DNA from 3 places in the Shinella sp. GW835-FHT14H05 genome. Region 3 is predicted to be linked to each of the others. Evidence: riboswitches for the same ligand, from Rfam matches in the RefSeq annotation. Region 3 holds a riboswitch; each other region holds the start of a gene.
The links. A riboswitch is a leader RNA that binds a small molecule or an ion and turns the genes downstream of it on or off. The one in region 3 is predicted to bind thiamine pyrophosphate.
Positions count from the first base shown of each region.

Region 1 (7,485 bases), on a different contig from region 3:
GGCCTTGCAGATCGACCGTTTCGCCCGTCTCGGCATGGGCGGCGTGACGAGCAATGCGCGCGCCTCGACGGCGCTCGTCGAAAAGGTCGCCGAACCCGATCCCGGCGGCCTCCAGCTCCTGCGCGACGCCGCGGAAAAGATGCGCTTCTCCGCCCGCGGCTACCACCGCATCCTCAAGGTGGCCCGCACGCTGGCCGATCTCGACGAAGCCGCAATCGTCGGCCGCATCCACCTGGCGGAAGCAATTTCTTATCGCATTGTCGGGGATCGAATGGCGGCAACGGCGTGATTGCGCGGCGGGGGCGGAATCAACGCCAGCCGTCCGCTGATACTAGGCCGGACCCTTAAAGACCGCTTCGATCCGGTGCCCGTCTGGATCGATGACGAAGGCAGCATAATAGGTTGATCCATAATCGGGCCGAAGCCCCGGGGCTCCATTGTCGCGCCCGCCGGCGGCGAGGGCTGCCTGATGGAAAGCATCCACGGCCTGCCGGTCCGGCGCGGCAAAGGCGACATGGAAGCCGGTGCCCGGTGCCACGGCGGCATCGCCATGCTCCTTGAGGGCGAGCTTGTCGCCGCCGCCGGGCGGTCCGTAGCCGACGGCCTGGTCCGGTTCGCCGGGCCGGATATCCGACCAGACCCGTCCACAGCCGAGCGGCGCGAGCGCGGCGTCATAGAAGGCGGCTGCGCGCACAATATCCGAAACGCCGAGGGAGAGGTGATGGATCATGCTGTCCCGTATGGGAAAGGCCCGCCGCGCGCTGGCGCAACGGGCCGCCCGATCTCAGCCGCCGAGGCCTTCGAAAAGCGCAGTCGAAAGATAGCGTTCGGCGAAGGAGGGGATGATGACGACGATGGTCTTGCCGGCATTTTCCGGACGGCTGCCCACCTTGACGGCGGCGGCCAGTGCCGCACCGGACGAGATGCCGACCGGCACGCCTTCGAGCCGCGCAACGAGGCGGGCATTTTCGAAGGCCTCGTCATTGGTGACCGGAACGACCTCGTCATAGACCGAGGTATCGAGGATCGCCGGGGCAAAACCGGCACCGATGCCCTGGATCTTGTGCGGGCCGGGATTGCCGCCGGAAAGAACCGGGCTGTCGGCCGGCTCCACTGCGATGACTTTGAATCCGGGTTTCTTCGCCTTCAGCACCTGGCCGGCGCCGGTGATCGTGCCGCCGGTGCCGATGCCGGAAACGAGGATGTCGACCGCGCCCTCCGTGTCGTTCCAGATCTCTTCGGCCGTCGTCTTGCGGTGAATTTCCGGGTTGGCCGGGTTTTCGAACTGCTGGGGAATGATGGCGTCCGGAATGCTGGCGGCCAGTTCCTCGGCTTTCGCGATCGCGCCCTTCATGCCCTTCGGCCCCTCGGTCAGCACCAGTTCGGCGCCGAGCAGCGCCAGCATCTTGCGGCGCTCGACGGACATGGTCTCCGGCATGGTGAGGATGAGGCGATAGCCCTTGGCGGCGGCGGCGAAGGCGAGCGCGATGCCCGTATTGCCCGAGGTCGGCTCGACCAGCGTCGACTTGCCGGGCGTGATCTTGCCCTGCGCTTCCAGCGCCTCGATCATTGCAACGCCGATGCGGTCCTTGACGGAGGCGATCGGGTTAAAGAATTCGAGCTTTGCGAGAAGGTTGGCGACGACGCCCTTCTCCTTGGCGAACTTGTCGAGCCGCACGATCGGCGTGTCGCCGATCGTCTCGGTGATGGAGGCGTAGATTCGGCCGCGGCCGGGCTTGCGGGTGTCGGTCATCGGGGGCTCCCTCGGTTCTCGTTACCGGAGAAGATAGGAGCGAATGCCGCCGGAGACGAGTCCGGATTTCGCGACAAAAGCGTTCGAAGCGGAATATTCGGACACCGATCCGGGAAAAGCCGGATCGATAACCTCAGGCCGCGCGGGTCGCGATATAGGCGGCCGTGCCGGCGAGAATGCCTGCGGCCACGCGGTTCATCCGCTGCAACGCCTTCGGCTGCTTAAGCAGAAGCCGGGCGCGCGAGGCAAGCGCGATATAGGGCACGAGCACGATCAGCAGCACGACGAAGGTCGCGGCGAGCAACACGCCATATTCCTCAAGGCCGATCGCTTCGAGGTCGACCAGCGTCGGCACGAGCGCCACGTAGAACAGCATGGTCTTCGGATTGCCGAGCGTCACGAACAGGCCGGAAAGGAAGGACATGGTCATGCTGGTCGAGCGCCGCGCCTCGATATTCTGCGGCAAGAGGCCGGTCGTCCAGAGCTTCCAGGCGATGTAGCCGAGATATAGGGCGCCGGCGATCTTGATCAGCATGAAGGTCGTGGTGAAGGTCTGCGCGATGAAGGCGAGGCCGAGGATGACCGCGGTGAGATAGATCATGTCGCCGAGGATGAGGCCGAGCCCCATGAAGAAGGTCGGCCGGAAGCCGGAGCCGAGCGCGCGGGCGACGATCGCCGTGATCCCGGGACCGGGAATGATGGCGGCGATGAACAGCGCACCGCAATAGGCGATCAGCACGGCAATGGTCATGGCAGGCTCCTTGGGCTGACGCTCTTTTAGCGCCGCCGATATCCTGCGGCAATGGTTTTGCGGCCGGCGCCTTGCCGCAAGCGCGGCTGCGGGATAGTCCTTCGTCAGATCGTCCAAGGAGAGCATGCCATGCCAGACCTGACCGGCCTTGCCGCCTTCGCCCTCATCGCGCTCGGCATGGTGCTCACCCCGGGGCCAAACATGATCTACCTCGTCTCCCGCTCGATCTGCCAGGGGCCGGCGGCTGGCCTCGTGTCGCTCTGCGGCGTGGCGCTCGGCTTCGTCTTCTATATGCTGTCGGCGGCGCTTGGCATCACCGCACTCGTGATGGCGGTGCCCTATGCCTATGATGCGCTGCGGCTTGCCGGCGTGCTCTACCTTGCCTGGCTCGCCTGGCAGGCGCTGCGCCCCGGCGGCCGCTCCGCCTTCGAGGTCAAGGCCCTGCCGCGCGACGGCAACCGGAAACTCTTCCTGATGGGGTTCCTGACGAGCCTGCTGAACCCGAAGATCGCGGTGCTCTACCTGTCCCTGCTGCCGCAGTTCATCGATCCGGCAGAAGGCAGCGTCTTTCTGCAATCGCTCGTGCTCGGCGGCACGCAGATCGCCATCAGCGTCAGCGTCAACGCGCTGATCGCCGTTTCGGCCGGCTCGATTGCCGCGCTCCTCGCCGCCCGCCCGCGCTGGCTTCTGGTGCAGCGCTGGCTGATGGGCACGGTGCTGGCCGGGCTCGCGCTGCGCATGGCGATGGAAGCCCGCCGCTGATCAGAACTCCGCCATCGGCGACAATGCGAAGGGCTGGTCCGGTCGCAGATCGGGCGCGGCGTGCAGCATGAGCACCATATCGCCCTCATCCGAAACGGCCTTGCCGTCCCATCCCAGATGATCGGGCGCAAAGTGCACGATGACCCGAGAGGGTGCGACCCGCAGGCTCGCCACAATATCTGCGAGGCGCGGGATGTGAGCGCCGACGATATCCAGCAGTTCAAAGCCGCCGTCCTCGCCCGCCTGCCAGGCAATGACGGCATCGTGCTCTTCCATCAGGTCGAGCCGCAGGTCCGGCATCAGCGATGCGTTGAAGAGGAACATTTCCCGCTGCCGCAGCGGCGCGAAACGGTCGGACACTGGCCGGCGGCCATCCAGTAGCCGGCTAAGCAAGGCAATGTCGGCTTCGCTTCCGATGTCCAGCCGCCGAACCGGGCTGGCGCGCCCTCCCACGGGTGCAGCGCCGGCAAACCGATGCTGCGCCAGCACGCGAAAACCAAGGTGCGTGTAGAGGTCCGGCTTGTCGGTCAACAGCGCGACCGCTTCGAAACCTTCCGCATCGCAATGGTCGAGCGCCGCCTCCATCACGTCGCGAAAAAGCCCTTGACCGCGATGGCTCGGCCGCACGGCGCCGGATTGCAGGCCGGCGGCGCGCACGAAGGTGCCGTTGATGACGAGCGGCAGCGAGAAGGCGCTGATATTGGCGATGCAGGTGCCTGCGGCGTCGAACCACGCGAAGGGCACGCTGGTCGGGTCCGGCCCGCCCAGCCGGTCGAGCGCGGTGATGTCGATGCCGAACGTGTCTTCCAGTAGATTGGCAAGCGCGCGCCAGGCGGCGCTGTCGCCCAGATAGTCGGAGCGGAGGACCAGCCCCGGCCGGTCGGCAGGCATGGTTCTAGCGCACGCCCGTGGAGCCGAAGCCGCCGGCGCCGCGGGTGGTTTCGCTGGTTTCCGTCGCCTCGCGCACGGCGACCTGCGTGACGGGCGCAATCACCATCTGCGCGATGCGCATGCCGCGCTCGATGACGAAGGGTTCTTCACCGAGATTGGCGAGCAGCACCTTCACCTCGCCGCGATAATCACTGTCGACCGTGCCCGGCGTGTTGAGGCAGGTGATGCCGTGCTTGAAGGCGAGGCCGGAACGGGGACGGATCTGCCCCTCGTAGCCGTGCGGGATTTCGAAGACGAAACCGGTCGGCACGAGCGCGCGTTTTCCCGGGGCCAGCGTCAGCGGTGCATCGACGGCCACGCCGGCGCGCAGGTCCATGCCGGCGGCACCCGATGTCTCATAGGCGGGAAGCTCGATGCCCTCGCCATGCGGCAGGCGGACGAGCGAAAGGGTGGGCTGGGTGGGGGCGTGCGCGTTCATGCGCCCATAAGCCGGCCACGGCACAATCCCGTCAATTGCATCTTCCGGGCGGAGCCTGTAAAGACCGCGGCAACTCACAGGATATTGCAGAAAATGGCCGAAACCCTTGCCGAGGCGGTCTCCCGCCGCCGCACCTTCGCGATCATCGCGCACCCGGACGCCGGTAAAACCACCCTCACCGAAAAGCTGCTTCTGTTCGGCGGCGCCATCCAGCTCGCCGGCGAAGTGAAGGCGAAGAAGGACCGCATCCAGACCCGCTCGGACTGGATGAAGATCGAGCGCGAACGCGGCATCTCGGTCGTCACATCCGTGATGACCTTCGAATATGACGGCAACGTCTTCAACATTCTCGACACGCCCGGCCACGAAGACTTCGCGGACGACACCTACCGCACGCTGACGGCGGTGGATGCGGCCGTCATGGTCATCGACGCCGCCAAGGGCATCGAGCCGCGAACGCTGAAGCTGTTCGAAGTCTGCCGCCTGCGCGACATCCCGATCATCACCTTCGTCAACAAGATGGACCGCGAGAGCCGCGACCCGTTCGAGATTTTGGACGAGGTGGAAGAGAAGCTGGCGCTCGATACGGCGCCGATCACTTGGCCCGTCGGCCGGTCGAAGTCGTTCTGTGGCTCCTATCATCTCGCCGACCGCACCTTCCGCGGCTCGGATACGCAGGTGCAGCCGACGAAGATCGACGATGCGACGGTGGTGGCGAAAAACCTGCCGGAAAACGAACGCACCGCCTTCATCGAGGAGCTGGAGCTTGCCCGCGAGGCCTGCCGGCCGTTCGACCGCGAGGCTTTCCTCGAAGGTCACCTGACGCCGGTCTTCTTCGGTTCGGCGCTGCGCAATTTCGGCGTGCGCGACCTCATCAACGCGCTCGGCGCCGTCGCGCCGCCGCCGCGCGACCAGGTGGCGGATGTGCGCAAGGTCCATGCGTCCGAGGACAAGATGACGGCCTTCGTCTTCAAGATCCAGGCGAACATGGACCCGAACCACCGAGACCGCATCGCCTTTGCCCGCGTCTGCTCCGGCATGCTGGAGCGCGGCATGAAGGTGCGGCTCGCCCGCACCGGCAAGCAGATCGGCCTGTCGGCGCCGCAGTTCTTCTTCGCCTCGCAGCGCCAGCTCGCCGATACGGCCTATGCCGGCGACGTGGTGGGCATTCCAAACCACGGCACGCTCCGCATCGGCGATACGCTGACGGAAGGCGAGGCGCTGGTCTTTGAAGGCGTGCCGAACTTCGCGCCGGAAATTCTGCGCCGCGTGCGGCTGGAAGACGCCATGAAGGCGAAGAAGCTGAAGGAAGCGCTCCAGCAGATGGCGGAAGAGGGCGTCGTGCAGCTCTTCTCGCCGGAGGACGGCTCGCCCGCCATCGTCGGCGTCGTCGGCGCGCTGCAGCTCGACGTCTTGAAGGAGCGGCTCCAGGGTGAATACGGCCTGCCGGTCTCCTTCGAAATGTCTCGCTTCTCCGTTTGCCGCTGGATTTCGTCGGACAGCGCGGCCGAACTCGAAAAGTTCGTCACCCAGCGCCGCGGCGATATCGCCCGCGACCTCGATGGCGATCCGGTGTTCCTGGCGCAGGATTCCTTCTCGCTGCGCTATGAATCGGAGCGCTATCCGGCCATCAAGATGGTTGCCATCAAGGAATACCACGTCACCAAGGCGTGATCGGATCGCGCACTTGCCACTTTCGGCGTGACAGGTGCCGCATCATTTGCGAAAACCGCCCCCGAGACGGGGGCGTCCGCGTGAGCGGGCTGAGAAGCACCCTTTGAACCTGAACCGGATCATGCCGGCGGAGGGAGTCGAACGGGTGCCGGCTTGCTGCCGCCCGTTGGCCGCCTCCGTCGCAGGGAGGCGAGATGGCCGACACGATTGCAAACATTCTCTCGATCGCAGGGTCCGACCCTTCCGGCGGCGCCGGCATCCAGGCCGACCTCAAGACCTTTGCGGCCCGTGGCACCTACGGCATGGCTGTTCTGACCGCGCTGACGGCGCAGAACACGCAAGGCGTTTCCAGCGTGCATCTCGTGCCGCCGGCCTTCGTCGCGGCGCAGATTGCGGATGTCTTCAGCGATGTGCGCGTCGATGCCGTGAAGATCGGCATGATCGCCTCGGCCGACATCGCCGAAGCCGTTGCCAACAGCCTGTCGTCGCGCCGCGGCCTGCCGATCGTGCTCGATCCGGTGATGGTCGCCAAGGGTGGCGCGTCCCTGCTGGCGCAGGAGGCGGTCGAGGCACTGACGCGCCGGCTGCTGCCGCGCGCCACCGTGCTGACGCCGAACCTGCCGGAAGCCGCCGCCCTCCTGGGCGAACCCGAAGCCATCGATCGGGCGGGCATGGAGGATCAGGCAAGGCGGCTTCTTACGCTCGGGCCAAAGGCGGTGCTGCTCAAGGGCGGGCATCTGCCGGGCGCCGAGAGCCCGGATGTGCTGGCGACGCCGGACTGGCTGCACTGGTTCGAAGGCGTGCGCGTGCTGACGCGCAACACCCATGGCACCGGCTGCTCGCTGTCGAGCGCGATCGCCGCGGAGCTCGGCAAGGGGCGCACGCTTACCGATGCCGCGGCGGCGGCGAAGAGTTTCATCGCCGGCGCGGTGCGCAGCTCCCACGCGTTGAACGTCGGCTCTGGCCACGGGCCGTTGCATCATTTTCACGCGCTCTGGAACTAGCGGTCGGCCAGCGCCAGCCGCAAGCCCATCAGGCCGAGCGCTGCGGCGAAGCTGCGCTGCGTCCACACCACGATCCTTGGCCGGCTCAGCACCTGCTGGCGCAGCCCCGCGGCGAGCGCGCCGTAGAGGGCGAAGACAAGGAAGGTCAGCAGCATGAAGATGCCGCCGAGAA
Region 1 covers NZ_JBXAFY010000004.1:203,098-210,582, reverse strand. Annotated here, with positions in the region: gene AC1Q6Z_RS15580 (YifB family Mg chelatase-like AAA ATPase) at 1-289, shown strand, start outside; gene AC1Q6Z_RS15575 (VOC family protein) at 332-730, opposite strand; gene cysK (cysteine synthase A) at 785-1,753, opposite strand; gene AC1Q6Z_RS15565 (LysE family translocator) at 1,887-2,504, opposite strand; gene AC1Q6Z_RS15560 (LysE family translocator) at 2,634-3,266, shown strand; gene AC1Q6Z_RS15555 (GNAT family N-acetyltransferase) at 3,267-4,157, opposite strand; gene dut (dUTP diphosphatase) at 4,162-4,635, opposite strand; gene AC1Q6Z_RS15545 (peptide chain release factor 3) at 4,729-6,309, shown strand; TPP riboswitch at 6,368-6,462, shown strand; gene thiD (bifunctional hydroxymethylpyrimidine kinase/phosphomethylpyrimidine kinase) at 6,504-7,313, shown strand; gene AC1Q6Z_RS15535 (LysE family translocator) at 7,310-7,485, opposite strand, start outside.
Region 1: another riboswitch for thiamine pyrophosphate. It lies ahead of thiD (bifunctional hydroxymethylpyrimidine kinase/phosphomethylpyrimidine kinase); the one in region 3 lies ahead of thiB (thiamine ABC transporter substrate binding subunit).

Region 2 (7,485 bases), on a different contig from region 3:
GGAACCCGTACAACAGCGATTTGGCTATGGCGCGCAGGCGCAGTCGGCCGCCCTCTTCGACGAGGGCCTGCGCAAGCACATGCTGCGCGTCTACAACTACATGGGCGCAGGCCTGGTCATCACCGGCCTTATCGCCTTCTTCGTCGGCTCGACGCCGGCGCTCTACGTGCCGATCTTCTCCTCGCCGCTCAAGTGGGTGGTGATGCTGGCGCCGCTCGCCTTCGTCTTCTTCTTTTCGTTCAAGATCCAGACGATGTCGGCCAGCACCGCGCAAGCGACCTTCTGGGCCTTCTGCGCCGTCATGGGCCTGTCGCTCGCCTCGGTGTTCCTCGTCTTCACCGGCATGAGCATCGCCCGCACCTTCTTCATCGCCGCCACGATGTTTGGCACGACGAGCCTCTACGGCTACGTCACGAAGCGTGACCTGTCGAAGTTCGGCTCGTTCCTGATCATGGGCCTGATCGGCGTGGTCATCGCCTCGATCGTCAACATCTTCCTCGGCTCCACCGCGCTGCAGTTCGCGATCTCCGTAATCGGCATCGTCGTGTTCGTCGGCCTCACCGCCTGGGACACGCAGAACATCAAGGAGCAGTATGCCGAAAACATCGACCAGGAATCGCAGCAGAAGATGGCCGTGTTCGGCGCGCTTTCGCTCTACCTGAACTTCGTCAACATCTTCCAGCTGCTGCTGAACTTCACCGGCGAACGCGAATAGTTTTCGCGAATGATTTCAAAGGGAACGGCGGGGCAAAACCCCGCCGTTTCTTTTTGTATGCGGCGCAACATATAGTAAGTAAAAACTTACATATTTTACCTTGTTGACAAATCGTCCCCGAGCGTCTTTGCTTAAAGCATTCACCAGGGGGGTCCCGACAAGGGGCTGAGATACTGCTGGCTTTCGCAGCGCAGTGACCCGTTGAACCTGATCCAGTTCATACTGGCGTAGGGACGGTGCAAGCGCTGTTTTGGCATGTGATCCGATGTCCGGATTCCGTGTCGGCGTCTTTCCATCATTCCGGCTCTAGGACTGGGTCTCGAACTTCGAACCTTGGAGCCTCACGATGAATATTGCCGCCCAAAAGCTCACCCCGACCGTCACCACCGGCGCCTTGCCCGCCTCGCGGAAAATCCACATCCCCGGCGAGCAGCACCCGGATATCCGCGTGCCGCTGCGCGAAATCGCCCTGCACCCGACCGCCGGCGAACCGCCGGTCGTGGTCTACGATGCCTCCGGCCCCTACACCGATCCCACCCATGTCGTTTCCATCGAAAGCGGCCTGCCGCGGCTACGCGAAAGCTGGGTCGCCGCCCGCGGCGACGTGCAGGATTACGAGGGCCGCCATATCCGCCCGGAGGACAACGGTTTTGCCACCGGCGAGCGGCTGACGCCGGAATTCCCCATCCGCAACCACCCACGCCGGGCGAAGGACAGCAAGGCGGTGACGCAGCTCGCCTATGCGCGGGCCGGCATCGTCACCCCCGAAATGGAGTTCATCGCCATCCGCGAAAACCTCGGCCGCAAGGCCGTGAAGGAAGCGCTTGTCCGCGACGGCGAGAGCTTTGGCGCGCATATTCCGGATTTCGTCACGCCGGACTTCGTCCGCCAGGAGGTCGCGAGCGGCCGCGCGGTCATCCCCGCCAACATCAACCATCCGGAAGCCGAGCCGATGATCATCGGCCGGAACTTCCTGGTTAAGATCAACGCCAATATCGGCAATTCCGCCGTCACCTCCTCGATGGCCGAGGAAGTGGAGAAGATGGTCTGGGCGATCCGCTGGGGTGCCGATACGGTCATGGACCTGTCGACCGGCCGCAACATCCACAATATCCGCGAATGGATCATCCGCAATGCGCCGGTTCCGATCGGCACTGTGCCGCTCTACCAGGCGCTGGAAAAGGTGAACGGCATTGCCGAGGACCTCACCTGGGAGGTCTACCGCGACACGCTGATCGAGCAGGCCGAACAGGGCGTCGACTATTTCACCATCCATGCAGGCGTGCGGCTCGCCTACATCCCGCTCACCGTCAACCGCGTCACCGGCATCGTCTCGCGCGGTGGCTCGATCATGGCGAAGTGGTGTCTTCATCACCACCGCGAAAGCTTCCTCTATGAGCATTTCGACGAAATCTGCGACATCGCGCGGGCCTATGACGTCACCTTCTCGCTCGGCGACGGCCTGCGGCCCGGCTCGATTGCCGACGCCAACGACGCCGCGCAGTTCGCCGAACTGGAGACGCTTGGCGAGCTGACCAAGATCGCCTGGGCAAAAGACTGCCAGGTCATGATCGAAGGCCCCGGCCATGTGCCGATGCACAAGATCAAGGAGAACATGGACAAGCAGCTGAAAGTCTGTGGCGAGGCGCCGTTCTACACGCTCGGCCCACTGACGACCGACATCGCCCCCGGCTACGACCACATCACGTCGGGCATCGGCGCCGCGATGATCGGCTGGTTCGGCACCGCCATGCTCTGCTACGTCACGCCGAAGGAGCATCTCGGCCTGCCCGACCGCGACGACGTAAAGGTCGGCGTGATTACCTACAAGATCGCTGCGCATGCCGCCGACCTCGCCAAGGGCCACCCGGCCGCGAAGCTGCGCGACGACGCCCTGTCGCGTGCCCGCTTCGAGTTCCGCTGGGAGGACCAGTTCAATCTGTCGCTTGACCCGGAAACCGCTCGCTCCTTCCACGACGAGACGCTGCCCAAGGAGGCGCACAAGGTGGCGCATTTCTGCTCCATGTGCGGCCCGAAATTTTGCTCCATGCGCATCTCGCACGATATCCGCGCCGAGGCGCAGAAGGAGGGGCTGGAGGCGATGGCGGCAAAATTCCGCGAGGGCGGCGATCTCTACATGCCGCTCGAAACAACAGCCGGAGAATGACCATGCGCATCCTTGTCAAGGGGGCCGGCGTTGCCGGCCTCACGGTCGCCTGGCAGCTCTATCGCCACGGTCTCGACGTCACGATCAGGGAGCGCGCCGAAAAGGCCGGCGCCGGCGCCTCCGGTTTTGCCGGCGGCATGCTGGCGCCCTGGTGCGAGCGGGAAAGTGCTGAAGAGCCGGTTCTGACACTCGGCCGGCTCGCCGCCGACTGGTGGGAAGCGGCCGTCCCCGGCCATGTGCACCGCCGGGGAACGCTGGTCGTCGCCGGCGGGCGCGACGCCGGCGAGCTCGACCGTTTCGCCGGCCGCACCAGCGGTTGGGAATGGCTGGACGAAGCGGGGATTGCGGCGCTGGAGCCGGATCTCGCCGGCCGTTTCCGCAAGGCGCTGTTCTTCCGGCAGGAAGCGCATCTCGATCCGCGGAAGGCGCTTTCCGCGTTGACCGCCGGGCTTGAGGACGGCCGCATGCGCTTCCTCTACGGCCAGGCCGGGGAGCCTAACGAAGGCCGCTACGATCGGGTGATCGACTGCACCGGCGCCTCGCGGATCGGCCACATGCCGGAGCTGCGCGGCGTGCGCGGCGAGATGTTCATCCTCGAAACCGGCGAGATAAAACTCTCCCGCCCCGTCCGCCTGCTGCATCCGCGCCACCCGATCTACATCGTCCCGCGGGAAAAGAACCGCTTCATGGTGGGTGCAACGATGATCGAAAGCGAGGATGCCGACCCCATCACCGCCCGCTCGCTGATGGAGCTGCTCAACGCCGCCTACGCCCTGCACCCCGCCTTCGGCGAGGCGCGGCTTGCGGAAACCGGCGCCGGCGTGCGCCCCGCCTTCCCCGACAATCTTCCGCGCGTGACGGAGGACGGCAACACCATCCACGTCAACGGCCTCTACCGCCACGGCTTCCTGCTGGCGCCGGCCATGGCCGGAGAGGTCGCGCGGCGCCTCGTCGCCCAACAGCAGCAACCGGAAAGGAGGGCATCATGACCTTCATCATCAATGGCGAGGAGCAGGATGTCGCCGCCGCAACGCTCGCCGACCTGCTCTCCGCCCTCGACTACGAGGGCGACTGGCTGGCGACCGCGGTGAACGGTGAGCTGGTGCACCGCGAGGACCGCGATGCCTTCACGCTCGGCGCGCGCGACCGGATCGAAATCCTCTCGCCCATGCAGGGAGGTTGAGATGCTGAAGCTCTACGACGTAGAGGTGCAGTCCCGCCTCCTGCTCGGCACCGCGCGCTATCCCTCCCCCGCCATCCTAGCGGAAGCGGTGCGGCGCTCGAAGGCGGAGATCGTCACCGTGTCGCTGCGCCGCGAGACGGCCGGCGGCAAGGGCGGCGGCGCCTTCTTCGAGCTGATCCGCGAGCTCGGCGTGCGCGTGCTGCCCAACACCGCCGGCTGCCACAGCGTGCAGGAGGCCGTGCTGACCGCCAAGATGGCGCGCGAGGTTTTCCGCACCGACTGGATCAAGCTGGAGGTGATCGGCCATCACGATACGCTGCAACCGGATGTCTTCGGCCTCGTCGAGGCGGCACGCATCCTCACCGACGAGGGCTTTCAGGTCTTCCCCTACACGACCGACGACCTCGTCGTCGCCGAAAAGCTTCTCGAAGCCGGCTGCCGCGTGCTGATGCCCTGGTGCGCGCCGATCGGCTCGGCGATGGGGCCGGTTAACCCGATGGCGCTGCGCACCTTCCGGGCGCATTTTCCGGATATCCCACTGATCGTCGACGCCGGCATCGGCCGGCCCTCGCATGCGGCCAGCGTCATGGAACTCGGCTACGACGCCGTGCTGCTCAACACCGCCGTCGCGGGGGCCGGCGATCCCGCCGCCATGGCCGAGGCCTTTGCGCTCGCCATCGATGCCGGCCGTCTTGCGCACGAGGCCGTGCCTCTGGAGCCACGCGACCTGGCCGTTCCCTCCACCCCCGTCATCGGAAAGGCCGTCTTCTCATGAAGCTCGATCCCTTCTACCTCATCGTCGACAGCGCCGACTGGATCGAGCGCCTCGTGCCGATCGGCGTCAAGCTGGTGCAACTGCGCATGAAGGATTTGCCGGACGACCGGCTGCGCGCCGAAATCCGCCGCGCCAAAACCATCTGCGCCGACCACGGCTGCCAGCTCATCGTCAACGACTACTGGCAGATCGTCATCGAGGAAGGCTGCGATTTCGTGCATCTCGGCCAGGAGGATCTGGCGGTGGCCGATGTCGCCGCCATTCGTGCGGCGGGAATGAAGCTCGGCCTCTCCACCCATGACGAGGCCGAACTACACATCGCGCTCAGGGAAAAGCCTGACTATGTGGCGCTCGGCCCGGTCTGGCCGACGATCCTGAAGAAGATGAAATGGGCGCCGCAGGGCGTCGAGCGACTCAGCGACTGGAAAGCGCGCATCGCGCCTGTTCCCCTCGTCGCCATCGGCGGCCTCAACCCGGACCGCCTGGAGGCCGTCTTCGAAAACGGCGCTGACAGCGCCGCCGTGGTAACCGATATCACGCTGAACGCGGATCCGGAGGCGCGCACGCGTGAATGGATCGAGCGCACGGCGCGCTGGCGCTAGTTCAGACCTTCCAGAGCCGTTTGGCGTTTTCTGCAAACACGCGGGCCTTGTCTTCCAGGCTAACGCCGGAGAGCAGGGCCTGCGTCGCGCCGATCCAGGTGGAAAGCCCGCCACCGAGCGTGCAGACCGGCCAGTCGCTGCCCCAGACCATGCGGTCGAAGCCAAAACTTTCCGCCACATGGGCGAAGTAGGGTTTCAGGTCCTCCAGCGTCCAGTTTTCCGCGCCATAGGCCGAAATGCCGGAGAGCTTTACCGTCACATTCGGCCGGCGCGCGATCTCCGCGACCGGCCCCTTCCACACATCGAAGCCGCCGCCCTTGATATCCGGCACGCCGCAATGGTCGAGCACAAAAGAGACATCCGGCGCGAGATCGGCAAGTGCGATCGCCTTGCTAATCTGATGCGGCAGCACGCAGAGATCGAAATTGAGCCCGGTGCTTGCGAGCCGCTTGATGTTTTCCCGAAAGAGCGCACCTTCGGACAGATCGTCCGGCACGACATGCAGCACACGGCGAAAACCGCGCACAAAGGGGTTGGTGCGCACATTTTCGAGATAGGCGGGAAACTCCGGCAATTCCGGCCGGCAGGCGGCGATGGCCCCGGCAAGCACGCTACCCTCCTCACCGGCCAGCGCCTCGATCATCGCCGTCTCGCGGGCAATATCCGCCTCCGCCACGTCGACTTCCATATGCAGCGCCGCGACGATGCCGAGCCGGCGGGCTTCGCGCGCATAGGCATCGTGGGTGAAATCCGCATCGAGCGCCGGCACGCCGGAGAGCCAGGGATAGGAGAGCCGGTCGCGATAGATGAGATGCAGGTGCGTGTCGATAATCATGCGGGCCTCCTCCAGACGTTTGGACACTGCCACAGAAGAATGATCCATTCAAATACGAATTACAGCCGGATCATTGGACGACAGCGCCTTCCAATTCGACATCTTCCCTCTAGGTTCTCTTTCGAACAACAGGAGAAAATGATGAAGATCAGCGCACGCAATCGCCTCAAGGGCAAGATCGTCGAAGTCGTTCTCGGCGCCACGACGGCGCATGTCCGCATCGATATCGGCGGGCAGGTCATCACCGCGTCGATCACCAACGACGCGGTGAACGAACTCGGCCTTGCCGCCGGCCACGAGGCCTATGCAGTGATCAAGGCATCGGATGTGATGGTGGCGATCGACGATTAATCGTCGATCTTCTTGCACATCTGCACCGCGCCGGTTTCGAAATCGCCCTTCTGGGGCGGCGCGATCGGCTTGAAGAGGCTGCGGTCCGGCTTGAGATCGAGCAGCGGCGTGCCGTCCAGGCAATCGAGCCCGCGCACGAAGAGCCGGTTGCCCTCGATCCTTTCCAGCACGACGATCGAGGTGCCGATCGGATTGGGCCGCACCGGCGAGCGTAACGAGAAGGTGCCGTGCACCTCGCCGTTCGAGGCGGGGCTTTGCAGAACGAGATCGCGACGCGACTCGTGCAGCCAATAGAGCACCTCCAGCCGCTCGAAGCGGTCGACGCCGGCGAGCGCCTCCACCCAGGGCTCGAAAATCTCGATCTCGCAGACCGGCCCGTCGGGACGCCCCTGCCGCGGCGTTTCTAGGCGCGAGGTCCAGGGCGTCGAAATCCGGCCGATGAAGACGAGCGTGGCATCCGTCGGTTCCGGCGGCGTGATCGCAACCTCGTTTTCGCGGATTTCGTTCAGCCGCACCATGCAAATCTCCCACGCTGTATCTTTCAGAATACGACGATAGCGGCCGGGCAAATGTTTTTAAAGATATAAATCTCGATATATCTTGATTTTCGATATATCGAGATTTATATCGGCAGCATGAGACACAGAATGGGATGCGGCCCACACCGCCACTTTTCACCGCCGGACGATCGTTCGGGTCCCTTCCATCGCGGCCGCGGTGGCCGCCACGGCGGACGCCTGTTCGACTACGGCGAGCTGCGCCTGCTGCTTCTCGCCATCATCGCGGACGCGCCGAGCCATGGTTATGAGCTGATCAAGACCGTCGAAGATCGCTTCGGCGGCAGCTACAGCCCGAGC
Region 2 covers NZ_JBXAFY010000001.1:179,266-186,750, reverse strand. Annotated here, with positions in the region: gene AC1Q6Z_RS00910 (Bax inhibitor-1/YccA family protein) at 1-715, shown strand, start outside; TPP riboswitch at 851-967, shown strand; gene thiC (phosphomethylpyrimidine synthase ThiC) at 1,062-2,882, shown strand; gene thiO (glycine oxidase ThiO) at 2,885-3,871, shown strand; gene thiS (sulfur carrier protein ThiS) at 3,868-4,065, shown strand; gene AC1Q6Z_RS00890 (thiazole synthase) at 4,067-4,840, shown strand; gene AC1Q6Z_RS00885 (thiamine phosphate synthase) at 4,837-5,442, shown strand; gene AC1Q6Z_RS00880 (amidohydrolase family protein) at 5,444-6,277, opposite strand; gene AC1Q6Z_RS00875 (TOBE domain-containing protein) at 6,419-6,628, shown strand; gene tsaA (tRNA (N6-threonylcarbamoyladenosine(37)-N6)-methyltransferase TrmO) at 6,625-7,146, opposite strand; gene AC1Q6Z_RS00865 (PadR family transcriptional regulator) at 7,276-7,485, shown strand, end outside.
Region 2: another riboswitch for thiamine pyrophosphate. It lies ahead of thiC (phosphomethylpyrimidine synthase ThiC); the one in region 3 lies ahead of thiB (thiamine ABC transporter substrate binding subunit).

Region 3 (7,485 bases):
GTGCTGGATCGGCCATCTTCGCCTCGCGGGCGGCGATCTCCTTTTCCGTCTTCTCCATCTCCTTCGGCAGGTTTTCGAGCGCGAATTTCTGCTTGTAGGAGAGTTTCGCCTTGCCTTTTGCTTCCGCAGGCGCTGCGGTGTCGACCGTCTTCGCCTTCTCGGCCTTGTCCGCCCGGCGCTTCTCCTCGATCGCGCCGCGGCGCTGCGCCATCATGTCGGTATAGCCGCCGGCATATTCGATCCAGCGGCCGTCCGGGTTTTCCGGATCGGCAGGCGCGATGGTCGAGGTCACGGTGCGGTCGAGGAAGTCGCGATCGTGGCTGACGAGCAGCACGGTGCCGGCAAAACCCGCGACGATCTCCTGCAACAGGTCGAGCGTCTCGATGTCGAGGTCGTTGGTCGGTTCGTCGAGGATCAAGAGGTTGGTCGGGCGCGACAGGATGCGCGCCAGCATGAGGCGCGCGCGCTCGCCGCCGGACAGGTTGCGGATCGGCGTGCGGGACTGTTCGGGCTGGAACAGGAATTCCTTCATGTAGCCGGTGACATGCCGCTGTTCGCCATTGACGAGCAGCGTCTCGCCGCGGCCGTCGGTGAGATAATGGCCGAGCGTGTCGTCGAGGTTCAGGTTCTCGCGGCGCTGGTCGAGCGTGGCGATTTCCAGGTTCGTGCCGAGTTTCACCGTGCCGCTGTCGGGCGCGAGCTGGCCGGTCAGCATCTTGAGCAGCGTCGTCTTGCCGGCGCCGTTCGGGCCGACGAGGCCGATGCAATCACCGCGATGCACGCGGATCGAGAAGGGCGCGACGATGGTGCGCTCGCCGTAAGCCTTGGTGATCTTTTCCGCCTCGATCACCAGCTTGCCGGATTCCTGGGCGTCGGAGGCGCTCGCCTGCACGCTGCCCTGTGGCCCCTTGTGGCCGCGGTAGCGCGAGCGCAGATCGTGCAGCGCGCCGAGGCGGCGCATGTTGCGCTTGCGGCGTGCCGTCACGCCGTAGCGCAGCCAGTGTTCCTCGCGCTCGATCGCCTTGCCGAGCTTGTGCTGTTCCAGTTCCTCGGCCTCCAGCACCTCGTCGCGCCAGGCTTCGAAATGGCCGAAACCGCGGTTCAGCCGCCGCGACTGGCCGCGGTCGAGCCAGACGGTGGCGTTGGAGACCTTTTCGAGGAAACGACGGTCGTGCGAGATGACGACGAGGGCCGAGCGGGTCGATTGCAGCTCGCCTTCCAGCCATTCGATGGTCGGCAGGTCGAGATGGTTGGTCGGCTCGTCGAGCAGAAGGATGTCCGGTTCCGGGGCCATGACGCGGGCGAGTGCCGCGCGGCGCGCCTCGCCGCCCGAAAGCGACGCCGGGTGCTCGGCGCCGGTCAGCCCCAGATGTTCGAGCAGGTAGGTGACGCGATAGGGATCGTCGCTCGGGCCGAGGCCCGCTTCGGCATAGGCGGCGACCGTCTCGTAGCCGTCGAAATCCGGCGCCTGGTGCAGGTAGCGGATGGTGGCGGAGGGGTGGCGGAACACTTCGCCGGACTGCGCTTCCGCCAGGCCGGCGGCGATCTTCATCAGCGTCGACTTGCCCGAGCCATTGCGGCCGACAAGGGAGATGCGGTCGCCGGGCTCGACTTGCAGGCTGGCGCCGGCAAGCAGCGGCGTGCCGCCGAAGCTCAGGAAGATATCGTCGAGTTTGAGGATGGGCGGTGCCAAGGGTCAGGCTCCTGAAAGGTCATAGGGCCGGGCGATGAAGATCGCGCGGCCGGAGGCGAGCGAAAGGCGAACCGGCCCTTCCGCGACGTTGGAAATGGTGCGCGACGAGCCGAAGGGCAAGGAAAAGTCCTTCAGCGGATAACGCACGTTGCCGATGTCGAGGCCGGCAAGCGGCGAGAGGCCGAGCACGGAAAACAGGCTGCCCTTCGGCAGGTCGATCTCGCGCGTGCCGGGCAGGAGCGGCCAGGCCTCCTCCGTGCCGGAGGTGAGCTTGATGGCAAAACCCTGCTCTTCCAGCGACACGGCATGGATGAGGTGCATCAGCGCATGGTCGGAGCGCTCGCCGCCGAGCGCGCCGGCCAGCACGATTTTTTGCGCGCCGCGCTCGATGGCGACGGAGACGGCGATGGCGCCGTCGGTCTCGTTCTTGGCGACGGGATAGGGCTGGCGTTCGATATCCGGCCAGGCGTCCAGCAGCTCCGGCGGGGTGGAATCGAAATCGCCGACCCAGATTTCCGGTCTCACGCCGAGCGCCGCCGCGTGGCGCATGCCGCCATCGGCCGCCACGAAACGCGCGCCCGCAACATCCGCGGCAAGGCGCGGCGTCGCCTGGAGCGCGCCTCCCAGGAGGACGACGAAGAACGGGTCTGTCGGTGCGGGCATGGTCATGGCTGATGCCCTTAGCGCATGTTCTCCAGAAAGGGAAAGATTTTGGCGGGACGCCTGTCGTAACCGCAAACGGCAAAGGACCCGGATGCAGGGGACATCCGGGCCTTGGGGGAGGTCAGCGGGGTTAAGAAGGCTTACTTGCAGACCTTGATCTTCTTGATGATGACGTTGCCGTAGTAGTCGTAGGACTTCACCTTCTTGATGAAGCAATGCGGCTTGTAGCCGTAGCTGTAATAGCCGGCCTGCGAGGGGGCGGCGAAGGAGATGGCGGCGACGGCTGCGATGGCGGCGGAAATGATGATCTTGCGCATGGAAGTTTCTCCTGATCTCTGAGGGATGAGCCTCTCTCATCCAGTGATCAGACTTTCCCACATCGCCCCGCCGCGCGCTGTTCCGCATGGAACAGGGCCTTGCCTCTTGCGCCGCGCTGCAAGCGGGATTATGCCTTGCCTTGCTCTAACGGGGTGCCACGCGGGTTTTCGACCCACTGGCTGAGAGGCGGTTCCGCCAACCCGAAGAACCTGATCCGGCTCGTACCGGCGGAGGGATTAGACGGCACATTCCAGCGCCCTATTCCCGTTTTGTGAACAGAAGTTTGTGAACAGACTAGGGAGGCGCCGATGCGCAAGACATTCCTCACCTCGATCGCGGCCCTTGCCGTTTCCTTCGCCTTGCCTGCGCTGGCGCAGGAAAAGACGCTGACCGTCTATACCTATGAGAGCTTCGTTTCCGAATGGGGCCCGGGGCCGAAGGTGGCTGAAGCCTTCGCCAAGACCTGCGGCTGCAAGGTCGAATGGGTCGGCGTCGCCGATGGCGTCGAGCTCCTGACGCGCCTCAAGCTCGAAGGTGAGGGCACCAAGGCCGACGTGGTGCTCGGCCTCGACACCAACCTCATCACCGAGGCGAAGGCGACCGGGCTCTTCGAAGCGCATGGTCTGTCGCCGGAAGGCCTGACGGTGCCGGGCGGCTTTTCCGACGACACGTTCCTGCCCTACGACTATGGCCATTTCGCCGTCATCTACGACACCGAGACGATAAAGACGCCGCCGACGAGCCTGAAGGAGCTGGTCGAGGGTGATCCGGCGCAGAAAATCGTCATCGAGGACCCGCGCACGTCCACCCCGGGGCTCGGCCTGCTGCTCTGGGTGAAGTCCGTCTATGGCGACAAGTCCGGTGAGGCCTGGGGCAAGCTCAAGGATCGCGTGCTGACGGTCACGCCCGGCTGGTCGGAGGCTTACGGCCTCTTCACCAAGGGCGAGGCGCCGATGGTGCTGTCCTACACGACGTCGCCGGCCTATCACGTCATCGCCGAAAACACCGAGCGCTACAAGGCGGCCGCCTTCTCCGAAGGGCACTATGTGCAGATCGAAGTGGCCGGCCTGACGCGCACTTCCGACGACAAGGATCTTGCGCGGCAGTTCCTGACCTTCATGACCGGGCCGGATTTCCAGTCGATCATTCCGGAAACCAACTGGATGATGCCGGCCGGCAAGACCAAGGACCCGCTGCCTGCCGCCTTCGACGCGCTGGTGAAGCCGGAAAAGACCTTCCTGATGTCGTCGGACGAGGTCGCGGCCAACCGCAAGGCCTGGATCGACGAATGGCTCGCCGCCATGAGCGCCAAATAAGGTGATGTTCTTCGCCCGCGCCGAACGCCGGACGCTGCGCGTCGCCGGGGGGTTTGCCCTCGGCGTCGTGCTCGTCTTCGTCGGCGCGGCGACGGCCGTGCTTCTGGCGCATGCGGGCGGCGGGGGCGGTGCGCCGCTCTTCGACGCCTATATCTGGCGGGTCGCGCAGTTCACGCTGCTGCAGGCGACGCTGTCGACCTTGCTTTCTATAATACTCGCCATTCCTGTTGCCCGGGCGCTCGCCCGGCAGCGGGATTTTTGGGGGCGGGTCTGGATCATCCGGCTTTCCGTCGTGCCGCTCGGCCTGCCGGCGCTGGTGGCCGCACTCGGCGTCATCGAGATCTGGGGGCGGCAGGGCGTCGTCAATGATCTTTTACGGCTCGGTGGCTTGCAAAACCCGGTCAGCGTCTATGGCCTCACCGGCATCCTGATCGCCCATGTCTTCTTCAACCTGCCGCTCGCCGCGCGCTTCCTGCTTGCCGCCCTCGATCGCATTCCGCCGGAATATTGGCTGAGTTCGGCCAATCTCGGCATGGGCAATGGTGCGGTCTTCCGGCTGATCGAATGGCCGGTCATCCGCCGCGTGCTGCCGGGCATCGCGGGCCTCGTCTTCATGCTCTGCGCGACGAGTTTCACCATCGTGCTGACGCTCGGCGGCGGGCCTGCGGCCACCACCATCGAGGTGGCGATCTACCAGGCGCTGCGCTTCGATTTCGATCCCCAGCGCGCCGTGCTGCTCGCCTTCCTGCAAATCCTGGTCACGGCGGCGCTGCTCTGGCTGATCTCGCTGTTCGGCAGGCCGCCGGACGAGGGGGTGACGGCGGGCCGCGCGATCCGCCGTTTCGATGGTCGCCGGCGGCGCGTGACCGATGGTTTCGTCATCCTCGCCTTCACGCTGTTCACCGCGGCCCCGCTCGCGGCCACCCTCGCCTCCGGCCTTTCCGCGGATTTTGGCCGGCTGGCGGTCGATCCGCTGCTGCAGAGGGCGCTGTTCACCAGCCTCGCCATCTCCTTCGCCTCGGCCAGCCTCAGCCTTGCGATTGCGCTGCCCATTGTGCTCGTGCCACGCCTTGCCGAGACCGGCGATGCCGGCCTTACAACGCGGCTGATCGGCCGGGCGCTGCCGGCCACAGGCTCGCTGATCCTGCTCGTGCCGCCGGTCGTCGTCGCGACGGGCTGGTTTCTGGTGCTGCGCCTGTTCGGCGAGACCGGGCGTTTCGCGCCCGCCATCATCACCGTCATCAATGCGCTGATGGCGCTGCCCTTCGTCGTGCGTGTGCTGGAGCCCGCCTATCGCACACACCTGTCGCGCACCGCGCGGCTGGCGCTGAGCCTCGGCGTCACCGGCATGCATCGCCTGCGATGGATCGACTGGCCGGCGCTGAAGAAACCCTTCCTCACCGCCTTCGCCTTCGCCATGGCGCTGTCGCTCGGCGACCTCGGCGCCGTCGCCATCTTCGGTGCGGATGGTTTCGTGACGCTGCCCTGGTTGCTCTTCTCCCGCATGGCGAGCTATCGCACGGCGGATGCCGCGGGCATCGCGCTAATCCTCGGCGTGATATGCCTTCTGCTGACGCTGCCCTCGACCGCAGTCGACCGAACGACCGAAAGACCTGCCGCCGATGCCTGATACCGCGATCCGCCTTTCCGACGTCACCGTGCGTTTCGACGAGAAGCGGCTCGCTTTCGACTGCGCCATTCCCGCCGGTGCCGCGGTCGCCGTCGCAGGCCCGTCGGGTGCGGGAAAGTCCACCCTGTTCAACGTGATCGCCGGCTTCCAGAAACCGGCGACGGGCACGGTCGCGCTGCTCGGTCAGGACATGGCGGCGCGCGATCCCGCGGAGCGGCCGGTCTCGATCATCTTCCAGGACAACAATCTCTTCGCGCATCTGAGCGTTGCCGAAAATGTCGGGCTCGGCATCGATCCGGGGCTGAAGCTCGATACGGCGGCGCGCCAGCGCGTGTTTTCGGCGCTGTCGCGCGTCGGGCTTGGCGGTTACGAGCGGCGCATGCCGGGCTCGCTTTCCGGCGGCGAGCGGCAGCGGGTGGCGCTTGCCCGCGCGCTGGTGCGGCGCCGGCCGATCCTCCTGCTCGACGAGCCCTTCGCGGCCCTCGACCCGGCCATGCGGGCGGACATGGCCAAACTGCTCTCGGAGCTTCGCGCCGAGACGAAAAGCACCCTGCTCTTCATCACCCACCAGCCGGAGGATATCCGCCGGCTTGCCGACCGGGTGATGTTCCTGGAGGCCGGCGTGATCCTGCTCGATGCGCCGGCGGATGAATTCCTCGTGAGCCGGCATCCACCAGCCGTTGCAAAATTCCTCGGTCATTCCGCGATTTAGCGGGCTGGGGCTGTTTTTGCCCCGCCACCCCGCCACAATTTGGACGCCCCCCTGTGTCACCGGAGCCACAAGGGAACCGTTTGTCGAATCGGGAGTTGCCGGCCGGGTATGGTGCGTCTATCTCATCCATTCGAAGGCGCGAACATGGGTGTTTCGACTGCACCTAAGGGTTGCGGTTCGGACGTGGACCCTTTAGGGCTGTGGGCAGAAGAGATGGCGAAAGCAACGCAGGAAGCTGCAATGGTATCCGGGCGCGGGGTTTTGAGACCTGTCGCGGCGCTGGTGCTTGCCGGCATGCTGCTGTCCGGCTGCCAGTCGATCATCGAGCAGACCTATGAGCCGACGATCTCGCCCTCTTCCAATCCGCAGATCGTCGAAGAGGTGCAGAAGAACGATCCGCGCGCCCAGATGGGTGCGCGCGAGCATCCGCGCATCGTGGCGAGCTATGGCGGCGAATACAAGGACGCCAAGACAGAGCGGCTCGTCGCGCGCATTGCCGGCGCGCTGACGCTCGTCTCGGAAAACCCGAACCAGTCCTACCGCATCACCATCCTGAATTCGCCGGCGATCAACGCCTTCGCGCTGCCGGGCGGTTATCTTTACGTGACGCGCGGCCTGCTGGCACTCGCCAATGACGCCTCGGAAGTGGCGGCCGTGCTGTCGCATGAGATGGCGCACGTCACTGCCAACCACGGCATCGAGCGGCAGAAGAAGGAAGAGGCGGAGGTCATCGCGAGCCGCGTGGTGGCCGAAGTGCTCTCCAGCAACATTGCCGGCAAACAGGCCTTGGCGCGCGGGAAACTGCGGCTTGCCGCCTTCTCGCGCAACCAGGAGCTCCAGGCCGATGTCATCGGCGTGCGCATGCTGGGCGAGGCGGGTTACGACCCCTATGCGGCGGCGCGCTTCCTCGATTCCATGGCCGCCTATGCGCGCTTCACCGCGGTCGATCCCGATTCCGACCAGAGCCTCGACTTCCTGTCGAGCCACCCGAACGCGCCTCAGCGCGTGGAGCTTGCGCGCCTCCATGCGCGCGCCTTCGGCGCGGAAGGCACGAACGGCGATCGCGGCCGCGACTATTACCTCGCCGGCATCGACGGCCTGCTCTACGGCGATGCGCCGGAAGAGGGCTATGTGCGCGGCCAGACCTTCCTGC
Region 3 covers NZ_JBXAFY010000005.1:241,709-249,193, forward strand. Annotated here, with positions in the region: gene AC1Q6Z_RS17870 (ABC-F family ATP-binding cassette domain-containing protein) at 1-1,693, opposite strand, end outside; gene AC1Q6Z_RS17875 (thiamine diphosphokinase) at 1,697-2,356, opposite strand; gene AC1Q6Z_RS17880 (hypothetical protein) at 2,497-2,673, opposite strand; TPP riboswitch at 2,813-2,927, shown strand; gene thiB (thiamine ABC transporter substrate binding subunit) at 2,983-3,990, shown strand; gene thiP (thiamine/thiamine pyrophosphate ABC transporter permease) at 3,995-5,620, shown strand; gene thiQ (thiamine ABC transporter ATP-binding protein) at 5,613-6,332, shown strand; gene AC1Q6Z_RS17900 (M48 family metalloprotease) at 6,573-7,485, shown strand, end outside.